Regions from separate parts of the Shewanella sp. VB17 genome, predicted to be linked through region 3. Evidence: predicted binding sites of a transcription regulator. Region 3 holds the regulator's gene; each other region holds the start of a gene.
The links. Region 3 encodes sigma-54, which starts transcription at its own class of promoters, with help from an activator protein. Its sites were predicted from a motif close to GTTGGCACGNNNNTNGNNT; they were not measured.

Region 1 (7,985 bases), 2.7 Mb from region 3:
CCATTTTGCAGTGTGGCATAAGTGAGTGCTTGATGAATGGCATCTTCACGGGCTTTAGTCACATTACCATCGATGATATTGGATTCTCCTTTGACGACAACCCAAGCGGCCATTGATAAAGAAGGGAAGAGTATTGCTGTTGTGAGTAGAAACAAGGTTACATATTTCATCTTTAATCCATCTATTGTGGTCGATATTACTGGCTAGGCGTTCATCGACATAAAAATGACAGGTAAGCTCGCTGCCAAGTATTTTATAGGATAAAGCAAAAATCGTGCCTTTATCATTCAACGGCTCGCTATCGAGCCGTTGAATGATACCTTTACACTGAATTAAGTCAGTACAGCCATGTAAGATCAAGAGCTTGCGGATGTCAGGCTGACCGAGCTCGTTTAGGTGCATTTTGATGTAGTAATGGGGCTAATTTTTGGGCGAGCCAAGTATAATATCTATCATTCCCGTGCGCCCAATCTTGTTTATTATCGGGAAACACAATAGTAGAGGTGTAGTTTTCAGGATCAGCAATTTCCGTATCAAATGTGGTCGCGGCATTAAAAAAGGTGATCCCTAACTGGGTTAATACATACTCCATGGCATCAAAATAAGCATAAATTAAATGGGTGAACGAGCTCGACTCTTCAAAATATTGGCTAAAAGGTGGGTCGGATACCACAATGACTCTATGCCCATGTTCGTGAAGCTTTAACAGGATGGACATTTGTTCAATTAGGTCATCGTTAAAGTAATCGACAAAATCCTTGGTGGTGATTTTAGTTATACCTTCAGGGTAGGCTTGCTTTAGCCAAGTGCCTAGCCGAGATAAATTTCTATGTGTCTGCATAGCGAGGTTGGTTATTATCGTCGAGTTAGATGTTGTCCCGCTTTGCTCATGATTGTGTAAATTGCCCAATATGGCGGACCATAGTTTTCTTGATATTGCACTTTCTAAGGGGACAAAATATTCGGTATCGCAAATAGAAAATTTCTTGTTTGAGAATCCAGATCCATTCATCACCATGCCGCCACAATGTTGAATACTTATATTGTTAAATGCGTTGGATAGTTTACTCATATGACTGTCACCAAAGAGAGTTACATTGTATTTTGTTTGCGGTACTTGGATAGTGTTTAGTCTCTTTGTTGTTTCGAGTAGCTCTTCTTCGCATACCACTTCATTGTTGTCTGGACGGTTAACTTTAGCTTGCAAGAGGTTAATTTTCTGCTCTTGGCGTGGTTGAGCTAAAACCGTTTTATCAATGACACTGCGGAAGTGTTGCATCACATAGTTTATGGCTTGTGGGGTGACCGATCTTAAGTTGGTTTCAAATCTAAAATCTTGAGCGCAAGGGACTGTAATGATCTCGTAAGATGGAAAGTAAGAAAAACGAGGGTTATTATCACTTAAAAAACCTGCAACAGTTCGCAGTAATGATTTAGAGTGCTGATTTGCGACCATTATATGCTTGTCGGTCATAGTCGCAGTCAAAGGGACGGGAGACACGGTCAAAATGATGTGGATGTTAGGGTTTATAGCGTTAAGTTGACTGGCAATATCTTCAAGATCGCCACGGAGTTCTTCATAACTGAAGTTGTGAAATTGATAAATGGAGTCATCGAATAAGCCTGATATGACGCCGGGACAACTTGGGTAGTAGACATCATTGCTATCTTTCCAAGCTTCGGTTAAACCAAGTGTTAATATCAGTACATCAGTTTCAACGAGAGTGGTCCTCATTTCTGCTGCGGCTGCAATTCTAGCAGCAACTAAGTCAGTTTGTGAATCAAAGCCAGCTGGGTTAAAGCTGGGTCTTAACAAGTCATAGAATTTATTATTGTCGATGTAAATGGCACTATTTGTGTCGAATGGCTTTCGAGCATAATTAATATTAAGCCACTGTAGCAGGCATCTAGGAGTATATAAATTGCCAAAGGCAAAACTGGAGACTTGCTGCATTTCAAGCTTGCTTTGATTAAATCGGTATCCACCAGCATTAAGCCACTGTCCTACATGTTGAGCAAAGCAAGAACCAATGGATGAAATTCGGGGGTTGTTAATATTCAATGTAATTTGATGTAGTAGGGGGAAAATATCTTGACCCAGCGTAATACTAGCAACTGCTGTTCGCCAAAATGAGGCCTCACCTTTATCGTTATAGGGTGTAGAATATGTTCCTTGCATAATGTGTTATCTCCATATTTTAAAAAGTTAAATGGCAATAATGTACGGCATTTATCTGACGGATATTCTGTATTGTTTGCTTAGCTGGCAATTATCGTGCCTATTAAAGTAGGATAACTAAAATAACTAACCATACTGTTAGGCTTAAAATGGTCGATAAATGGCTGTCACTGAGGTATTTAGTTATTGGGGGGGCAAATAATCACTGAAATCTTGGCTTGATATTTGCAGCTAAAGTTTATTCTTGGTCATTATGTTGACAGAGTGGGAATTCCCCGCCTTATTGACGACTTATTGTTGATATGGGCATTGGGGACTCCGTCAAATGTTTTTGGTGTTTTATTTAGGACATAGCCATGCGTATCGCGTTTCTGTTGTCGTTTTATTTATTACTTTATGGGTGTGCTCAGAGTGAGAAACTGGATAAGGTCGCTTTTGCCGATGGCAATAGTTTGCCGTTAACGTCAGGCATCAATCATATATCTCAACAGATAGTGAATGAATTGGTGTTGCGAAATGATGCCTTACGGGCAAATCAACCTTTGCTAGTAGCAACGCCTGTGTTGTTAACAGATTTTAATCAGACCAGCGTATTAGGCTTGCAATTACAGCAAGGTTTTATAGCTGCGATGCACGATCATCAGTTTAATTTGGTTGATATTAATGTCGGAGACAACATTCGTGTGACACCCCAAGGAGATTTTTTATTGACCCGAAATTGGCAACAATTGCCGACCGATATTGCGGTTGAACACGTGTTAGTATCGACCATGAGCATGAATAATGGAGGCATGGTTGTGAATGCTAGAATTATTAATATTATCAATAATCGTGTGGTATCTGCTTCTCAAGCGAATGTTGAATTGGCGAATGTGCCAGGTTATTTAATGCCTTCACAAAAGTTGGTCTCTCAAGAGGGGTTATTGTATCGAGATAGCCAGATGGGAGCGAAAGAAGTTAGGGTGATGGGAGATTTGAAATGAATATATGGTTCATCGTCATAATGCTGATATTGTCAGCTTGTGCATCTGAAGATAGATACATAGAGTGGGAAATTCAACAGCCAGAGAGTTTTCCCAAGTTAACAGCTATAGGCTACGCAACATTAGCTTCTCAGCCTTCAAAAGATAAGTCACAACGGGTTTTGATGGCAATGAAAGCATCGAAAATAGCCGCCTATCGTGAGCTAGCTGAACAGGTTTATGGTCAAGAATTATCTGCTAGCAGTAAGGTTAATGAATGGATGTTGACTGATGATATGATTCAAGCTTCTGTAACGGGGATTATTAGAGGTGCTAAAGTGGTAAAAAGCTATCCTGCTGGTGAGCACTATGTTACAGAGTTAGAGCTTGATTTTTCTCAAGTTTGGGCTTTGTACCAACAAAATAACCCTATTCAAAAAATTAAGGATGTGACTTATTTTTAATAAAAATAAGTGTTGCTATGTGATTGATTGTTGAGTGGGTAAGACGTTTTTTCATGTCAGTATGTTAGGCCTGATTACCTATTGAGACTATCTTCTGTGGCGAGTTGATTCTCACCATCACCCTTACTGTATGTTTAGGCTTTTAGATCGTTGCCTAATGAAGGTATGGTTGATGTCTCGCCTTTGCCATTGTAGGTGAGACTCGATGCATTACGACTTACTTGTAAAGCCTGGGCAAAACGATTAACACTGGCGATACTCAGTTCTATTAGACTGGTATTTTCAATATTCAATTGCTGACATTCTGCAAGTTGTACTTTGGCTATTTGTACTTGTTTAGCTAGAGAAGGATCTGTTGATAGCTGAGATAAGTCTGCTTGAGTAGATAATAGGCTATCATTGGCTTTAAGGGCGTCAAGCGATTGAGCTTTACAGGAAGCGAGAGACAGTAATTTTTCAGCATCTTGTTCAATTAATGCATCTTTTTCGGCTGATATTGTGACTTTCAACTCTTGTAATAGCTGATGTTGTTTTTCAATGATACTGGCTAGCTGACTCATAATAATTAGTCGATATCCTTAAGTTCATTTTCAAAAATAGCAATGTTGCTGGCTAACTTTTCAGCATCAATCTTATAACGTCCTTCTGCAATAGCAAGCTTAATTTCAGCCACTTTTTCTTGATCAATCTCTGGTACAGTGCCCAATTGCGTTTGAATTTTTTGCAATTGTTGAGCTTGAGTCGTGATTGAAACAGAATCACTTTTTGATGATGCACTAGCCGATTCAGGGCTATTGCCTGTTTGATCCGTTTTTGGATCGGTTTTATTTGTTGAGACTTTGCTAATATTAGCAGCGGTATTTATTTGTTTAATATCAATAGCCATTGTGAGGCTCCAGAAGTAAAAAAAGAAGAACATATTCTCATATCGGCAATGATAGTGAGAGCTTTAGTTATTTTTTTCATTTTTACATTCTTACCTCAACTTCACCCACTCCGATGACAGTGGCATACAGGTTCTTATTCGAATGCATATTCTTAATACCAATCCTATCACCTAAATTACCATCTCGTAGCGCTTGTCCTACGGTTTTTATTATTAGATTCGAAGATCGTGCTGATATAGATACAGTATCTCCTTTACAGACGAAACACAAATTGTCACTAAAAATGGGGAGATTAGCAGGAATACGTCTTTTTACGCGAGTGCCAATGACTTGTTCGATGGTATCGAATTGCTGGCCTCTTAGGTTGCTTTGATCGACATATTGGATGGCAATATTTGTGCGAGTAAGTAAGTCACCAGAGCCTAACAGCTCTCTTGCCACAACAACGGGGTAGAGAATATCCACACGCACAGCGATAAATATCTGCCATGGGTAATCAAGTTGTGGGCTGTTACAACTTATTTTGACGGTATTGGTTCGCTTTATTGCTCGGTTTGTCGCGAGCGCTGCAATGATCGGTGGTAAGCAAGGGGGAAGGTTGAGACGTTTATCCAGCTTTTGAGGCGTGATGCTAACCTTGGCATTCCCTGTGATATTCATTTTTTTTTCAATAGCCTCTATGGCTAAGTTTGATATGGTCGATAGAGAGGGCACACTCGCTTTACTTGCTCCCAAGGCGTGTGTCGTAAAGAATATGGCTAATAAAATGATAATATTTTGTACTTTCATAATGAATAGACTAGCTTGATTCGCTAGATTACACCTATACTTTCGTCATGACCGTGATGTTACACTTCTCATATTAAGAGATAATTAGTCAGAAACTTGACTATTGCACGGTCTGGTTGTGAGATAGATCTATTCAAGCAATTAATATGCCTACTACGCATTTAAATGATGATATGTAGGTCGGCATGAAGAAAGACGACAAAGGCAAGCGTATTATGTCAAGTGTTCTTGAGTCAGTTAACAAACGAACCCAGCTAGTGGGTGCAAACCGATTAGAGCTTTTACTGTTTAAGCTTAACGGTAGTCAAAGGTTCGGGATCAACGTATTCAAAGTCAAGGAGGTTCTTCAATGCCCACCACTTACCATTCTGCCTAAATTAAATCCGTATGTTAAAGGTGTGGCACATATTCGTGGCTCGACCATTTCGGTGATTGATTTAAGTGCGGCAACGGGTGGCACTCCTGTTGAAAGTGTCGACGGCTGTTTTATTATTATTTCTGAGTACAACCGCAGTATTCAAGGTTTTGTGGTGAGTTCAGTTGAGCGAATTATCAATATGAACTGGGAAGCCATTATGCCACCTCCAGAAGGGGCGGGTGCAAACTCTTACCTTACGGCAGTGACGGAAATAGAGGGGGAGTTGGTTGAAATCCTCGATGTTGAAAAAATTCTTCATCAGATCTCACCGGTTAAAACAGAACTCAGCCAAGAGGTAACAGATTCGTTAACATTAGATAAAGATACGAATTACCATATCATGGTGATTGATGATTCTGCGGTGGCGAGAAAACAGATAATTCGTGCACTCCAATCACTGGGGTTAGAGATTGATACCGCGGTAGATGGTAAGGATGCACTTGATAAATTGACAGCGATGGCGGTCGACATGGATAATGTGTCGACAGAAATCCCATTAATTATTTCTGATATTGAGATGCCCGAAATGGATGGTTATACCTTAACGTCTGAAATTAGGGCTAATCCAAAATTAAAAGACATTAAAATAGTACTGCATACTTCTTTGAGCGGTGTGTTTAATCAGGCCATGGTAGAGAAAGTTGGGGCAAATGATTTTATTGCCAAATTCAATCCTGATGAACTTGCGGCAGCAGTAAATAAACATTTGAGTCTATAATGATATTTGTGCGGACAAGGGCACTATTATATTAAGCTTGTTTATTGTAGCTTGCTAACGTATAAGACTGCGGGGTATATGGTTACTGTTATAATGTAATAGTTTATTTTATTGATATTAGGATATCTAGGTGTCAAACAAATCACTTGCTGAAACTGAGTACACACAATTTAGGTTATTTCTGGAACAACACAGCGGTATTGTGCTGGGTGATAGTAAACAATATTTAGTGCGCAGTCGACTTGCTCCTTTGATGGGGCTTTATAACCTACCATCATTATCAGAAGTGGTTAAACATTCTATGAAGCCTGCTGAGCGACAATTACGGGCTTCAGTCATCGATGCCATGACCACAAATGAAACCTTGTGGTTTAGGGATAAATATCCGTTTGATTTGCTGTTCAATGATCTATTACCTCACTATAGCAAACTTGGAAACCCCCTTAAAATTTGGTCTGCCGCGTGTTCTTCCGGTCAAGAACCTTACTCACTTGCCATGACCATTTTAGAATATCAACAAAAGAAACCTGGTTCTTTATCCGGTAAAGCATCAATATTGGCGACAGATTTATCTCCTTCTATGCTAGAGCGATGCAAGGCAGCTGAGTACGATAACTTAGCTTTAGGACGTGGTTTATCTGATGAGCGTAAGCGTCAATTTTTTGCTGCGACTGCCGATGGCAGCATGGTCATTAATGATAACGTTAAACGCTTAGTGAATTTCAGAGCTCATAACTTACTTGAGAGTTATACCTTATTAGGTAAGTTTGATATTATTTTTTGTCGTAATGTCCTTATTTATTTTGCCCCTGAGGCAAAATCAAAAATATTACGGCAATTTGCTGCCGCTTTAAATCCGAAAGGGGTACTTTTTCTTGGCGCTTCAGAGTCGATTGCTGGATTAACTGATGAGTTTGACATGATCCGGTGTAATCCTGGGATCTATTATCAAAAGAAAACATAAGAATATGGCAGTATTTTTTCATTAGCGAAGGTGTTTACAGCTCAGCGATCCCTTGATTATTCAATATTAAATAAAATAGGCTTTATTTCTTAGCACTATTTCAGTCTTTATCTGCTTAAGTCAGTAAACTGGCTTATTTTTTGATTACTATCCTATTTAAAGAAAGATTATCCCCTCTCAATATTGTTTTTCTGGCATGACTATTGCTTTGTTATTAGCATTAAGCTTAGGAGGCAACTTTATGGCGATTAATTTTGATAAGGCATTAGGAGTTCACCAATATACACTTGGGATCCGTTCTCAACGTGCTGAAGTTATCTCCTCGAATATTGCCAATGCAGATACTCCTCATTATAAGGCGCGCGATGTTGATTTTGATAAAACATTACAAGCTGCAACAACACGTCAACGTGGTTTAAAAATGATGGGTAATGATAGCAAACATTTCGATTTAACCGCCCTTTCTGCGCAAAATTATGGATATAGAATTCCAAATCAACCGGATACAGGTGACGGTAATACGGTTGATATTCAACAAGAGCAATCCGAGTTTATGCAAAATGCATTAGAGTATCAGATGTCGCTGGGGTTTTTAGACAGCAAA
Region 2 (7,985 bases), 4.7 Mb from region 3:
CATGAGAAGCCATTTGAGTTTGATATTCGTCAGTTTCGTTATCACCCAACTGTGTTGAGATTTTGGGGAGGAACACCCTCTATTGCGCCATATGCTATTGCTGCAAACAGCATTGAGTATTTTTCTAAGTTGGGATCACATGTATTACAGGAACATAATCAAGATCTTATTGACATCATTGCAGCTGAATTTTGTGAAGAACTTGTGTCTCCTCGTGAGCCATTAAAGCGTAGTGGTACTGTGGTTTTGGATTTTGGTGATAAACAAGATAATGTTTTACATGCATTAGACTCTGCCAATATCAGTGTTGACGCCCGTAGTACAGGTATTAGAATATCGCCCCACATATATAATGATGTTTTTGATATTAATAATCTATTATCGGTTATTAAGAATGCTTGTTAAATCGTAATAAATTGAGTGAGTGGGGTTTATGCTGTGTGCACCAGTGTTGGCAAAAAATGAAATAAATATTAATATAATATCTTGAATATATAACAATAAAAAATTATTTTTATTGTGTTTACTTGTCACTCTTAATCATATGTACCAGAGATGTTAGGAGTGCTTTTTTTATGCACTCTGGATCCAAAGGTTTTGAAATATAATCATCCATGCCTGCAGCGATGCATTTTTCTTTATCACCTACCATCGCGTTGGCTGTCATGGCCACTATAGGCACCGTTTTGTATATTTCACCTGCTTCACCTGTACGGATCTTTTCTGTTGTTTGATAGCCATCGAGCTTTGGCATCTGGCAATCCATAAAAATGAGGTGATAGGGTGCCGCTGAATGGCTATTTGAAAGTATATCTAACGCTTGTAGACCATCATCAGCGATGTCTATTTCGAGTCCAAACTCATTAATAATCCCTTTGGCGACCAGCTGATTAACCATATTATCCTCAACCAATAGCAGCTTAGGCTGTGCGTCTCCAAAATGATCTTTTAGTAGCCAATCATTTGGACCGTCTGAGACATGATGGTTGGATGGAGATGATTGGTCTTGGTTATAGATTTTGAGCTGTTCTATCAGCTTGATTTGAGAAATAGGTTTAGTAATAGCACCATAAATTTGATTTTTAAGATATTGATTGATGGTAGTAGCATCGATTGAGTGGTAATGCAGTAATGTTGGAAGCTGAGATAGCAAAGGTTGATTATTCAATTGATCTACCTTAGCTTTAATGAAACTTTCTCCTATAGGTAAGCTAAGAATAACCAGTTTAGGTTGCTGATTAATCAAGTCTGAGAGGTCTAATGGATCTGTATCATTGACCATCACGAGTTTTGTCACCGAGGCATTGAATGCTTTGAGCATGCTTTCTAATATATTATCAGCAAATGAATTGTTACTTAATATTAAGATGGGAAGTGTATCGAGATCAATCAAAGACGGAGCTTGTAGTGCAGACGTTAAGTTGGGCAATTGGATATTAATATCAACGTTGAAATGACTTCCCTCATCCTCTGTACTTGTGACTGAAATACCTCCTCCCATAAGTTGACTTAAGTTTCTTGCTATTGAGAGCCCTAATCCTGTTCCACCGTAATGACGTGTTGTAGAACTGTCTGCCTGACTAAATGGCTGAAAAATATTTTCAAACTTTTCTTTTTTCATCCCTATTCCAGTATCTTGGATAGAAAAAATAAGTCGATGTTGGTTATGCTCTGAAATGATTTTACCGATAACAGTGATGCAGCCTTGTTGGGTGAATTTGATGGCATTACCGATGAGGTTGGTGAGTACCTGAGTGATACGACCAGGATCTCCGATCACCTCTGCAGGTTTAATTCTGGTAGCGTCGAGAATAAATTCAAGATTTTTTCCTTGGGCACGAATAGCTAAAGGTTGTATGAGTTCATCCAAGGCTTGTTGTAAGTTAAACTCGATAGATTCAATATGGAGTTTTCCTGACTCTATTTTAGAAAAATCCAGAATATCATTGATGATTTTTAATAAAGATTTAGCGCTACCTTGAGCCATTTCTAAGTGATGCCGTTGATTTTTTTCAAGTGTTGTTCTGCTAATAAGGGTTAGCATGCCCAGTACTCCATTCATCGGTGTACGTATTTCATGGCTCATGCAGGCAAGGAACTCCGATTTAGCTTTTGCTGTGGCTTCTGCTTTTTCACGAGCATCATCCAGTGCCCAGTTGTTCATTTCAAGATCTTGTGCATATTTGTTAATTTTCTTTTCATTGTTTCTTGTTTGGGTTTGATCTTCAATGCAGATAAAGCAACCATTAATCTTGTTGTCCACATCTATATCAGGTACTTGTGTTATATGAAAAAAGAGTACGGCTTGATTATTATGTGTAAACTCAGCATCAAATGTTAACGGCTCTCCATTTAATGCCTGATCAATATAAGGCTGCATAATATTGAACAGATTGATAGGGATAATGTTTTGGAGATCATGTCCCAGTACTGCAATGATGTCACAATTTAACCAGTTTAAGCTGTGGTGGTTCATAAACTGAATTTTTTGCTCAGTATCTATATAAGCAAGATGTATCGGAAGTATTTTGGTCATATTATTAATGTGGCGATGAGATTTCTCGAGTTCTTGTTTTTGTAATAGTTGCTTATGAATCGACTGATTATAGCTATTTGCGAGAATGCAGAATTCATCTTGGGCAAAAGTGATTAATGGTTGCGGAATGGCTTCGTTACCTGATTGGTTTTTAAGTTGATTTGCCATTTTTGATAGGGGAGTTAAAATGACAATTTTTTGTATCCAAAGATTAATAAGCAGAAGTAAAATAAAACCAGAAATGACAATTAATAGATAAGTGTCTCGGCTTTTTTTTATCGTTGCTTCTAGTACTGTTTTATCGTATTTAAGGTAGATTATATAGGGTCTAAGACGGTTAACTTGAGGATCGATTAAAGGAAATTGTATCGCTTGTTGTAAATAGCTACCGATAAATTGGCCTGATTGTTGTAGATTAATGTGCTGTGAGCTTAGCAGTAAACTCATTATTTGATCTGGAAAGACCTCTGAAGCTAATTTACCGTTATATTGCGCTAAGCTGTCAGCGCTGATGCGCATACTAGATGATTTAATGACTGAAAGGCGTGCAATATTTTCCTGTGTCGCTAATACACCGACAATACGGATCATATTGGATAAATGTGAATTAGTTTCTAGGGCAAGTTTTAAGTTGTTTGTTATTTGGGAGAGTTCAACGTGAGCTTGTATTTTTATCTTATTTTGAGTTTCATGAAAAAAGTATGCGGCTAAGCTGCTACATATTAATAACCCTATGAGAAAAGTACTTAGGCTCAGTTTAAAGGCGATACCTATTGTAATGGGGCGCTTATTTTTATCTGGAAAGTCCTTATCCATTTTATATTCCTGAGTAAAATAGGGTTTTTATATGTTCGCATGAGCTATCAAACACGCCGACTTTATTAAGTGTGTCGCAAACAGATTGAGCTAGGGTTATCAAATTATCTTGATTTTTAAGCAAGTTATGTTGCTCAGTATTATTAAGGATATGAATATCGCTAAGAGCCTGACTAAATTCAAATTTTGATATATTTTCTCGTTCAGCCATAATCTGTGTCGCGTCATCAGGATATTGCTTGAGATAATCGTAGGCCATTTGCCATACTTGTTGTAACTTAGGTACTAAGTCTGGATTGTCTTTAATTGCCCTTTTTGAAATAGAAATTGTATCTAAAATCTCATTAGGGATCTCTGCGGTACTAAAGACTTTATGAGAGCTTTGAGTAGTGTCGTTTAATATGGTCAATGAGTATGGGGGGTAAGTCACCATAGCGTCGATGTGGCCAGAGGTTAATGATTGTAGTGCGTTACCTTGTTCAATATTAATCATCTCGACATCGTCTAAAGACATGTCGTACAGTGTAAGTGCTCTAGCGAGAATATAGATCCCAAGAGAGCTAACTTCACAGCCTATTTTTTTGCCTTTAAGGCTGGCCAATGTATTGTATGGCGGATGGCTTAAAATCACATCTCCTCCGTTAGAATAATCTGCCAATAGCACTACAGTGAGAGGTTCTCCGCCAAACTCCTGAGCTTGTACAGCCTCGACTATTGTGCTGCTAAAACCATCGACACGACCATTAATGTAAGCTCTTTGGGCATCGGAAAGAGTGGCGGTTTGGATTAGCTCAATATTTAATCCTACCGCTTTAAAGAAATCCTTGTTACTGGCCAAATATAGCAGCTCATATCCCGGCCAAGGATTAATGGCAATGGAGATTTTATTGCTGGTTTTTTGAGGTGTGCAAGCAACAAGGATAAAACAAAGAAACAGGCTGGCAGTGATTCGTTGCATAGCAGCGTTCTTGAATAAGTTTGATTTAGTTACTAGGTTAGTAGACAGAATAGCTTATCGCCAACGAGATGACTCTATTTCAAGCGAGCTTAGGTTTAGCAAATTCATAGGGTGATATGCTGCGGTAAGTAAATATAAAAACCTTAATAAATTAAGGTTTTTATATTGATATTTTTACAAGATCATAAACTGTAATAAAGCTCAAATTCTAGTGGATGAGTTGTTTGGTTTACACGTTGAACATCGATTGATTTAAGCGCAATATATGAGTCGATGAAATCATTGCTAAATACCTCACCACGAGTGAGGAATTCTCTATCTGCGTCTAGGCACTCTAGTGCATTTTCTAATGACGTTGCTACCGTTGGGATCTCAGCAGCTTCTTCAGGCGGAAGATCGTAAAGATCTTTATCCATGGCTTCGCCCGGATGGATTTTGTTTTGAATACCGTCAAGCCCTGCCATTAGCATTGCAGAGAATGCCAAGTATGGATTAGCCATTGGATCGCCGAACCTCAGTTCTATACGACGTCCTTTTGGACTTGGTACTAATGGAATACGAATAGATGCACTGCGATTTGCTGCTGAGTATGCCAGCATTACTGGCGCCTCAAAATGTGGGATTAGGCGTTTGTAAGAATTCGTCGAAGGGTTTGCAAAAGCATTGATAGCGCGCGCATGCTTGATAATACCACCGATATAGAACAAGGCCATTTCACTCAATCCACCGTATTTGTCACCAGCGAAAAGGTTAACACCGTCTTTAGCAAGAGACTGATGAACATGCATGCCACTGCCATTGTCGCCAACGATTGGCTTAGGCATAAATGTTGCTGTCTTACCGTAAGCATGAGCAACGTTGTGGACGACATATTTTAATACCTGAACTTCATCAGCTTTTAGCATAAGTGTGTTAAAGCGAGTAGCAATTTCGTTTTGGCCAGCTGTTGCGACTTCGTGATGGTGTGCCTCAACGACTTGTCCCATCTCTTCGAGCACTAGGCACATGGCACTGCGTAAATCTTGAGAAGAATCTACAGGAGCAACAGGGAAGTAACCGCCTTTGACTGTTGGGCGATGACCTTTGTTACCACCTTCATAGCTGGTCCCTGAGTTCCATGCTGCTTCTTCTGCATCAACTTTGTAGAAGCAACCTGACATGTCAGCACCGAACTTGACATCATCAAACAGGAAAAATTCTGGTTCTGGACCAATTAATACGGTGTCAGCGATACCTGTGGAGCGTAAATATTCTTCCGCTTTTTTAGAAATAGAACGAGGATCACGATTGTACCCTGTCATGGTGCCAGGGTTAAGAATGTCACAGCGGATGTTTGCTGTTGTTTCAGCTGTGAAAGGGTCGAGTACGAAGCTTGCTGCATCAGGCATTAGTACCATGTCCGATTCGTTAATACCTTTCCAGCCTGAAATTGAAGAACCATCAAACATTTTACCGTCTTCAAAAAAGTCAGCATCTACTTGATGGCTTGGGATCGAAACGTGATGCTCTTTACCTATAGTATCGGTAAAACGTAAATCAACAAACTTAACTTCTAACTCTTCTAGTTGTTGTAAAACTGATTCTGCTGACATTCTAAGTCTCCGGGTAGAGTATTTAAGGGAGTTCCCTTTTATTATTAATTACGCTAGCGTTCATTATTATTCTAAATAATGAATAAGCTAGATTTGTGCCACAACTATAACATTTTGATTTTTAAAGTAACTATTAATATTCTCATTCTAATACACGAATGTGGCGCACTATAGTGGTGCATGTTTTGTGCCATTTTGGTGCGCTCATCATGCTAGTGCGAATGAGATAAAATGGATTATTCATAGCTGTCTAAAAAATAATCCTGTGCGAGAGCTCTTGGCTAGAGTAGAATGGCACGTTTTTTATTGTAGCAGCTAGTCTTTAAGCTGTTACAAATACCCCCTATATTTTGATGGTAAGAGGTTTATCTGTGTTAGAGAATTTACGTAACATCGCCATTATTGCACACGTCGATCATGGTAAAACTACCTTGGTTGATAAGTTGCTGGCGCAGTCTGGAACCCTTGAGAGTCGAGGAGAAGCCACTGAGCGGGTGATGGATTCGAACGATCTTGAAAAGGAGCGTGGGATCACGATTCTGGCAAAGAATACTGCCATTAAGTGGAATGATTACCGTATCAACATCGTTGACACTCCAGGTCACGCCGATTTCGGTGGTGAAGTTGAACGTGTTTTATCCATGGTTGATTCAGTATTACTGCTTGTTGATGCCGTTGACGGTCCAATGCCGCAAACTCGCTTCGTGACTAAAAAAGCATTCGCTCAAGGCCTTAAGCCTATAGTTGTTATCAACAAGATCGACCGTCCAGGTGCTCGTCCTGACTGGGTTATCGATCAAGTGTTTGATCTTTTTGACAACTTAGGCGCTACTGATGAGCAGCTAGATTTCCCAATCGTTTATGCTTCTGCATTAAATGGTTTTGCGTCTTTAGATCCTGAAGTGACAGAGGGAGACATGACTCCTCTGTTTGAAACGATTGTTGAGAAAGTGTCATCTCCAGACGCAGATGCGGAAGGTGACTTCCAAATGCAGATCTCTCAAATCGATTATAACTCATACGTGGGTGTTATCGGTATTGGTCGCATCAAGCGCGGTAGCGTTAAGACTAACCAGCAGGTTACTATTATTAGTGCTGACGGTAAGAAACGTAACGGTAAAATGGGCCAAGTATTAGGTTACATGGGTCTAGAGCGTCACGAAGTTGACGTTGCTAATGCTGGCGATATCGTGGCTATTACAGGTCTTGGTCAGTTGTTAATTTCTGATACTGTGTGTGCTACTACTAACGTAGAAGCGCTACCTCCTTTGTCTGTTGATGAACCAACGTTGACAATGACCTTTCAGGTCAACACTTCTCCATTTGCTGGTAAAGAAGGTAAGTACGTGACTTCACGTAATATCCTTGAGCGTTTGCAGCAAGAATTAGTTCATAACGTAGCATTACGTGTTGAAGAAACAGACAGTCCTGATCGCTTCCGTGTATCAGGTCGTGGTGAACTTCATCTTTCAATCTTGATTGAAAATATGCGTCGTGAAGGTTACGAGCTTGCTGTTTCTCGTCCAGAAGTGATTGTTAAAGAGATCGATGGCGAGATGTGTGAGCCATTTGAAACGCTAACAGTTGACATCCAAGAAGAGCATCAGGGTAGCGTAATTGAGAAGCTTGGTACCCGTAAGGGTGACATGAAAGACATGCAGCTTGATGGTAAGGGTCGTGTACGTATCGATTTCGTTATCCCTAGTCGTGGCCTCATTGGTTTCCAAACTGAATTCATGACGTCTACTTCAGGTAGCGGTTTGATTTACCATTCATTCGATCATTATGGTCCTGTGAAAGGGGGTGATATTGGTCAACGTGCACGTGGTGTATTGATTTCTAACGGTACAGGTAAAGCACTGACATTTGCATTGTTTAACCTTCAAGCTCGTGGTCGTCTGTTTATTACACATGCGGCTGAAGTTTATGAAGGTCAAGTTGTTGGTCTTCACGCTCGTGCGAACGATTTGACCGTTAACTGTCTGAAAGGCAAACAGCTAACGAACATGCGTGCATCAGGTACTGATGAAGCACAAGTACTGACTCCACATATCGACATGACACTTGAGCAAGCGCTTGAGTT
Region 3 (7,985 bases):
AGAAAGCAATTTATCACTGTGCTTATTCTTGCTTGTATCGCTGGCTTGATTAACCTTAGTGTTTTTTATTTACTGAGTGAGTGGAGCCCACCGACGGCATTGACCAGCCCTATTTATCTGGCACTAGGTGTATTATCAGGGTTGGTGATTAACTGGGTTGGCGCAAACTATCTGGTATTTAGGAATGTATAGATTGATTGGTATTACTGGTAATAGGCAGTCGATATGAGATAATGCTAGGCTAGCTATAGCCTAAATGGGTTAGGCTATATGGCTATTTATGTCTTTTGATAACCAGAGTTAATTACTGGTAGGCTTGGAGTATACATGCTTATTTCTAAAAATTATTTTGCTGTGAAGGCTGTGTTAGCGTGTTCACTTATCGCGTTGCCTGGTTGCCAGACAACAAACCCGTACACTAATGAATCGCAAAATGCGAAAGCGATGAACGGTAGTATTATTGGTGCGATCACAGGGGCTGCGATAGGTGTAGCCTCTTCGAGTAAGAGTGACCGAGGTAAAGGGGCATTAATCGGCGCAGCGTCAGGTGCTGCATTAGGTGGGGGTATTGGTTACTACATGGATACTCAAGAAGCCGAATTAAGAAAGAAGCTTCAATCTACAGGTGTCAGCGTGACGCGCAGTGGCGATAATATCGTACTAAACATGCCCAATGAAGTGACATTTGGTGTTGATGAAACGAATCTGAGCGCTGGGGCTAAAAATGTACTAAATAGTGTCGCTCTTGTTGCTAAAGAATACGATGAAACACGCTTAAATGTACTTGGATATACTGATAGCTCAGGTTCTGAGTCTTATAATTTGAGGCTATCTAAAGTACGTGCAGTGGAAGTCGCAGATTATTTAGTTTCTCAAAAGGTTGAATATTCTAGAGTTAAATCAGATGGTGTGGGTGAAGCAAGACCTATAGCCTCTAATGCTAACGAAGAGGGAAGGGCTAAAAATCGTCGAGTTGAAATTGTGCTTAGCCCACTGACGTAAGCGTTATGTTTTTCTGCGTTAAAAAAGCTGTCTGATGATAGCTTTTTTAACTCTTTAATGAAGCAAAAAAAGTGTAGCTAATCCTAGAAAGGCAAATAGACCAATGACATCGGTGACGGTGGTGAGTGCCATGCCACCAGCAAGTGCAGGATCTATATTCATTTTCTTAAGCAGTAAAGGAATACATGCACCTGCAAAGCCTGCTATGGTCATATTGATTAACATGGCACCGCCAATAAGTGCACCTAAGGCTAGATCTTCTTTCCACACCCAAATAGCAATAAAGACAAATACTGACCAGAGAAGGCCATTAAGGAAACCGATAGCAAGTTCTTTACCAATCAACCATCGCGAGTTACTTGGGCCTATTTGTCCTAAGGCAATTCCGCGTATGACGAGTGCTAAAGTTTGGTTGCCAGCCACACCGCCCATACTTGGCACTATGGTCATTAATACTGCAATGGTAGCAAATTGCTCTAAAGTAGCTTCAAATATATTACTCACAGAGGCAGCCAAGAGCGCGGCAAATAGATTAATGGTAAGCCACAGTGAGCGTTGAAATGTACTTTTTAGTACCGGACCGAAAGTGTCCGCATCATCATCCATACCTGCCATGCCCATCATTGAATGTTCAGCATCTTCTCTTATAACATCAACGACATCATCTATGGTTATACGACCTAATAGCTTGTTATTATAATCAATAATTGGGGCTGATATCCAATCATGGCGTTCAAAGAGTTGTGCGACTTCAGTATCTGACATATCAACATGAATTGCTTCGTGTTTGGCATCCATAACGTCTTTTATTGATGAATTTGGATCGCAGGTTAGCAGGGCCGATAGCTTAACTCCGCCTAGTAACCTGTCTTGCTTATCGACCACATATAAGGTGTCTGTGGCGTCAGGAAGTTCTCCCCTGATCCTTAAGTACCGTAAGATCACATCGATATTAACATCGGGCCTAAGTGTGACAGTGTCGGTATTCATGATGCTGCCAGCAGTATCTTCGGGATAAGAAAGTGCTTGCTCTACTCTATCCCTATCTTGGCTACTCATTGAGTGAAGTACTTGATTGAATATACTGTCGGGTAGACTACGTAAAATATAGGCGAGATCGTCTGTGTCCATCCCCTCGGTTGCTTTTGCAAGACGCTCAGGGCTCATCTGTTTGATCAAGTTATCTTTGAGATCTTCACCAAGTTCATCGAGCACTTCACCCGTTTGCTCTGGGTCGATAAGTTGCCATAAAACCTGGCGTGTTTTAGGTGGTGATGATTCCAGAATAAAAGCAATGTCAGAGGTTGCCATGGCATGGAGCATATTTCTGACGTGGACAAACATACCGCTGCTTAGTGCTTTAGTGAGTTGGTTTAGTCGGTGATCCGTGAGCTCATTGTTTAATATTTCAATTGGCATAATAATAGGCCCTAGAGCTGTCTGTTTGGGCAGTAAAAGTACCGCTGCTATTTAGCTGGCTTCATCAAATTTGGCATCAACCAGAGCACATATAGCATCGAGTGCTGCATTGGCATCTCGACCTTCTCCGATTAGGGTGATGGTTTTACCTATGCCTGTTTCTAACATTAATAAGCCCAATACACTTGCTGCGGAGGCTTTTTTATCACCTTGTATTATGGTTACTTGGGCATCAAATTCTGATGCCAGTATGGCAAGTTTAGTCGCCGCACGGGCATGAAGCCCTAATTTGTTGCATATTGTGACTTGACGCTCTAGTTTAGTCATTGCTTAATTCACGGTGGCGGGCTTGGACTGTATGTTTACTATTACTAAAGAGTTTAGCTAGCTGATCAGTGACATAGACAGATCTATGTTGACCGCCGGTACATCCAATGGCAATCGTGAGATAGCTACGGTTGTTGCGTTCTAGGTGTGGCAGCCAGGTTTCCAGCAGGTTTTCAATCTGCCAAATAAACTTATTCACTGTCGGTTGTTGACTTAAGAAAAGCTGCACAGGTTCATCGAGTCCCGTCATTGGTCTGAGATCGGGTTCCCAATGTGGATTCGGTAAAAATCGGACATCAAACATGAAATCCGCTTCTACTGGCATGCCATATTTAAATCCAAAAGATTCAAAGTTGATCACCAACTCTTTATCTACGTAACCTAATAAAATTTCTCTTATTTTATTATTCAGATCATAAATATTGAGATTTGAGGTATCGATATAATGATCAACCAGTTTAGAGACGGGCTCCAATAATACTCGTTCTTGATCTATGGCCTCCTTTAGTGATGTTTTACTTCTCGATAGCGGGTGGAGGCGACGAGTTTCACTGTAACGTTTAAGCAGAATATCATCTCTAGAATTGAGAAAAAAACTTAACAGTTCAGTGCCCTCAGGTAACTTTGAAAGTTGTGTCTTTAATTCAGTCTCGTGTATATTACGAACATCTACGCTAATAGCGACAAGCTCAGTGCTTCCTTTGAGCTGTTCAAGTAACTTGTCCATCAATGTTAGAGGAAGATTGTCGACACAGTAGTAGCCTAGATCCTCCAATACCCTAAGGACAACAGATTTACCCGATCCGGAACGGCCGGATACCATAACCAGTTTCATTGTGTTATCACCTGATAAAGTTCTGATCCATCTTGTGTTTTTCGTAATTGTTTTAAAATTACTTTATCGTTCAGTTTCTGCGCCATAGCAGACAAGGTGCTTAAGTGCTGTTCACATTGATCAGCAGGCACTAGTAGTGCAAATAATATATCTACCGGCTGATTATCAATTGAATCAAAAGGGATTGGCTCCTCGCATTTAATAAATACTGCAACGGGGTGACTAATATTGGTTAACCTTCCATGTGGAATCGCTATACCATTACCTATACCTGTGCTGCCCATTTTCTCTCTCGTTAAAAGACTTTCAAAAATCTCTTGAGAGGAAAGGCTAGGGTACTGGGCAGCAATAAGATCGCTGATGAGTTCCAGTACTTTTTTCTTACTGCCCGGAGTGGCGCAAGTTGTGCACTCCGGCTGCAGGATGGTACTTAATTCCATGGTTAATGTTTTATTTGCTTCTCTTTGTGTTTAATAACCTGACGGTCGAGCTTATCTATCAGGGAGTCGATTGCAGTATACATGTCAGTGTGTTCTGAGGTTGCAAAAACTTCACCACCAGCAAGGTGGAGTTTAGCCTCTGCTTTCTGCTGCATTTTCTGAACATTTAAAATAACGTGCACATTATTGATCTGATCGAAATGTCGTTCAAGCTTTGAAAATTTTTCTTCAATATATTGACGTAATGATTTAGTAATTTCAATGTGATGCCCAGTGACGTTTATTTGCATAGAAATACTCCTCCAGTTTCGATTATGTTAAAATGTGCTCGTTACCTTGAGGTGAATATTGCTATTTATGCATTAAATAATATGCCTAAATGATTAACCTCAATATGTTAATTCTCTATAAACTCTTTCTTTGATTTGATGGCGGGATTAGCATCGCTTCTCGATACTTGGCGATGGTTCGTCTCGCTACCTTGATACCTTGATCAGCTAATAATAGTACCATTTTACTATCACTTAATGGCTTTTGCTGATTTTCTGCTGCAACTAGCTTTTTAATAAAGGCGCGAATCGCGGTTGATGAACATTCGCCACCATCATCAGTCCCCACGTGGCTTGAGAAGAAATATTTTAGCTCAAATATGCCTTTAGGAGTGTGCATATATTTTTGCGTTGTGACACGAGATATAGTCGATTCATGCATTTCGACTTCTTCAGCTATGTCATTTAACACCATAGGTTTCATCGCTTCTTCACCGTATTCAAAGAAGCCTTGTTGGAACTTAACAATACAGTTAGAGACTTTAAGAAGAGTCTCATTTCGACTTTCTATACTTTTGATAAACCACTTGGCTTCTTGTAAGTGTCCACGGATAAATTGACTATCGACTTGACTCTTAGTACTGCGAGCCATGGAAGCATAATGTTGATTAACATTTATTTTTGGCATGTGATCTGGGTTTAGCTCGACGACCCAGCGACCTTTCTTCTTCGTAACAGTGACATCGGGGATAACATACTCATCACGGCTTCGTGTAATGGCAAGCCCAGGGCGCGGTGTTAGTGTTTGGATCAACGCTATTGCTTGTCTTAAATCATCTTCTTTTAATTTTGTTTTTCGCATTAAGAGGCGGAAGTCTCGACCTGCGATGAGATCTAAATATTCCTTAATCAGTAACCTAGCATTGTCTATATGAGGAGTCGTATCAGCATACTGAGCGAGCTGGATAAATAGACATTCACTGAGATCGCGAGCTGCGACGCCAATAGGATCAAAATGTTGCACACGCTTAAGCACGGCTTCAATCTCATCAAGCTCTATGTCAGGATCACCCATCGCTTCTAATATATCGTCAGTACTTTGTGTGAGGTAACCACGTTCATCAATCGCATCGATAATGGCAGTAGCAATAGCCAAGTCATTATCAGAAAAAGGGGTTAAATTTTTTTGCCACTCAAGATGCTCATATAACCCTTCACTGGTTTCGCCTTGAAAAGGAAGGTCATCATTACGCATGGCCCCTGAACTGGAGTTTTGGCTGGCGGTGTAAACCTCATCCCAGGTTGTGTCCATAGGCAGGTCTTCAGGCATAGAATCCTGAGTGAGGGCATCGGACGTGTCAAGCGTGGAGTTATCTTTTTCAGCTTCAGTGTCAGTATCGGCAGTGTTGTTTAAATCTGATTCATTGTCGTTTTTTACATTGGCTTGTTCTTCATCCAACTCAAGTAGCGGATTTGAATCTAATGCTTGCTGGATCTCTTGTTGTAGTTCCAGTGACGACAGCTGCAAGAGACGAATAGCCTGTTGTAGCTGAGGAGTCATGGTTAACTGTTGACCCATTTTTAGCTGGAGTGACGCTTTCATGTACTGCTATTCCCTTCTTGGTACTGATAAAATGAGAAAGCCTGCTGGAGTTATGTGTGGAGTTCATCTCCCTAAATACACTGCATTAGTATCACTCATGATGTTATTTGATACGTATTTATTAGCGTAAATCTCTCCTTTGATTAACTATAGCTTGAATTGCTCACCTAAGTACACTGCTCGAACTTGTTGATTGTCTAAGATTTCAGCAGGCGTTCCTTCGGCAATTAAATTTCCGTGACTGACAATGTATGCATGTTCACAAACGTCTAATGTTTCTCGTACGTTGTGATCTGTAATGAGTACCCCTAAACCGCGACTCTTGAGTTGTAAAATAATTTTTTTTATATCAATAACAGAAATAGGATCGACACCTGCAAAAGGCTCATCAAGTAAAATAAACTTTGGATTGGCTGCTAATGCTCTCGCGATTTCTACTCGTCTTCTTTCACCACCAGAGAGTGTCATGCCTTGGCTATCGCGAATATGGGTAATGTGAAACTCTTCAAGAAGGTGCTCTAATTGCACTTCACGTTCATTACGATTAAGTTCTTTTCGAGTTTGTAATACGGCCATAATATTGTCTCGAACAGACAGTTTTCTAAAAATACTGGCCTCTTGCGGTAGATAACCTATGCCTTTGCGGGCGCGAAGATGGATAGGATCTAAAGTGAGATCATCATCATTAATGAATATCCGGCCTTTATCACTTTGCACCAGTCCTACGACCATATAAAAAGTGGTTGTTTTCCCGGCGCCATTTGGGCCTAATAGCCCGACAATCTGACCTGTTTTAACACGTAAACTCACATCTTGTACTACGGCTCTATTTTTATAACTTTTAGCAAGATTGATTGCTTTTAATGTCAAATCTTTCATTCTTGTTCCTGACTGTTTAATGCCGGGTCAATGGGGTCAATTGGCTGCTCAGGTTTGGTTTGAGGTTTAGATTCTTGTTGGTAATTTTCAGGTCGGATGATGGTGATCACCCGTTCATCGCCTGTGCTTTTCGCGATGAGTTTTTGTTCGGCGAGATTATATAAGATCTGATCGCCTGTGACCTGACTTCCATCTTGCTCGAGCGTAGCATTACCGTTCAAAGTTAGGGTACGCTTAGATAGCTCATAGCGGATTTCTTGTGCATTTGCCGATGCAGGTTTGCCGTCTTCCATTATCTGTGAGTAGGTTGCCGGATTGCCGCTCGCGATTAAAATACGTCCGCTGGTGCCTTCTTCAGTGAAAGCCCGCAGTTTATCAGCATTAATTTTGACAGAGCCTTGTGTGACTTCAACTGGGCCATTAAATATAATTTGATTATTTTTTATATCTGCTTCCTGACTTGCTGCAGATATTTTGACTTCCTGTGTTAAATCATTGACTTTTGCTAAATTAGGAGTGCTGATAAAGCAGAGTAAAGCTGTTATTATACTGATATTTTTTTTCATAAAGCCCTTCAATTTGACGATGTTAATGATGCGTGTGTCGTCCGGTTTTACGGTGACAAAATGATCGCCATCACTGTGGTTCATAGGTGCCATGAACTTGACTGGTTAATGTTACAATTTCAGCATTGAGGTCGCCATATAAACCTAATCCTTCAATGACAAAGTCACTACCGGTAATATAAACTTTTCTATCTGATACCATCATTCTCGTATTGAGATCTAACTCTAGATAGCTGGTGGTGACAGTCTGTATTGGTTCTTTAGTATCTATGGCGTTGATAATCACATTATCCTCGAGTATGACTTTACCTGAGTTTTTATTCATTATGCCCTTAGCTGACTGAACTTGCCATTGAGCTTGGCCTTGGCCTTTCTCGGGGTAAATCAGGTATATTGGTTCAGTAAATAGGGTGGTATTATTATCTTCGTAGTGTTCCATATGTTTGGCGCTGAGTCGATTACTGACTAAACCTAATTCATTATATTGAACGCTTTTTATGTTATCTACAATGTAATCTGGTCGAGATTGCGCATCAAGAGTTAACTCGGTATTTCCTCGTTTCAACTGTACCTGCCAGTAAAGCAATAGCGCGGTGCCAAAAAAGACGGTAATGGCCAGAGTCACTCTATTCATATGCTCATCCC

Region 1: a site for sigma-54 is predicted at 2,265-2,283, ahead of HQQ94_RS08680 (GSCFA domain-containing protein). Genes of this name have one in related genera too.
Region 2: a site for sigma-54 is predicted at 5,987-6,005, ahead of glnA (glutamate--ammonia ligase). Genes of this name have one in related genera too.

The regions. Positions count from the first base shown of each region.
Region 1 covers NZ_JABRVS010000001.1:2,022,909-2,030,893, forward strand. The annotation lists gene HQQ94_RS08675 (flagellar assembly protein FlgT) at 1-170, opposite strand, end outside; gene HQQ94_RS08680 (GSCFA domain-containing protein) at 374-2,179, opposite strand; gene HQQ94_RS08685 (FlgO family outer membrane protein) at 2,536-3,162, shown strand; gene HQQ94_RS08690 (LPP20 family lipoprotein) at 3,159-3,605, shown strand; gene flgN (flagellar export chaperone FlgN) at 3,740-4,165, opposite strand; gene flgM (flagellar biosynthesis anti-sigma factor FlgM) at 4,171-4,491, opposite strand; gene flgA (flagellar basal body P-ring formation chaperone FlgA) at 4,574-5,281, opposite strand; gene HQQ94_RS08710 (chemotaxis protein CheV) at 5,497-6,417, shown strand; gene HQQ94_RS08715 (protein-glutamate O-methyltransferase CheR) at 6,548-7,381, shown strand; gene flgB (flagellar basal body rod protein FlgB) at 7,623-7,985, shown strand, end outside.
Region 2 covers NZ_JABRVS010000001.1:36,610-44,594, reverse strand. The annotation lists partial or broken gene HQQ94_RS00105 (aminotransferase class V-fold PLP-dependent enzyme) at 1-405, shown strand, start outside; gene HQQ94_RS00100 (ATP-binding protein) at 524-3,352, opposite strand; gene HQQ94_RS00095 (ABC transporter substrate-binding protein) at 3,354-4,310, opposite strand; gene glnA (glutamate--ammonia ligase) at 4,493-5,902, opposite strand; gene typA (translational GTPase TypA) at 6,274-7,985, shown strand, end outside.
Region 3 covers NZ_JABRVS010000001.1:4,697,789-4,705,773, reverse strand. The annotation lists gene HQQ94_RS20285 (GtrA family protein) at 1-192, shown strand, start outside; gene HQQ94_RS20280 (OmpA family protein) at 328-1,002, shown strand; gene mgtE (magnesium transporter) at 1,057-2,421, opposite strand; gene HQQ94_RS20270 (HPr family phosphocarrier protein) at 2,473-2,748, opposite strand; gene rapZ (RNase adapter RapZ) at 2,741-3,583, opposite strand; gene ptsN (PTS IIA-like nitrogen regulatory protein PtsN) at 3,580-4,023, opposite strand; gene hpf (ribosome hibernation promoting factor) at 4,026-4,313, opposite strand; gene HQQ94_RS20250 (RNA polymerase factor sigma-54) at 4,429-5,895, opposite strand; gene lptB (LPS export ABC transporter ATP-binding protein) at 6,043-6,774, opposite strand; gene lptA (lipopolysaccharide transport periplasmic protein LptA) at 6,771-7,340, opposite strand; gene lptC (LPS export ABC transporter periplasmic protein LptC) at 7,411-7,974, opposite strand; gene kdsC (3-deoxy-manno-octulosonate-8-phosphatase KdsC) at 7,971-7,985, opposite strand, start outside.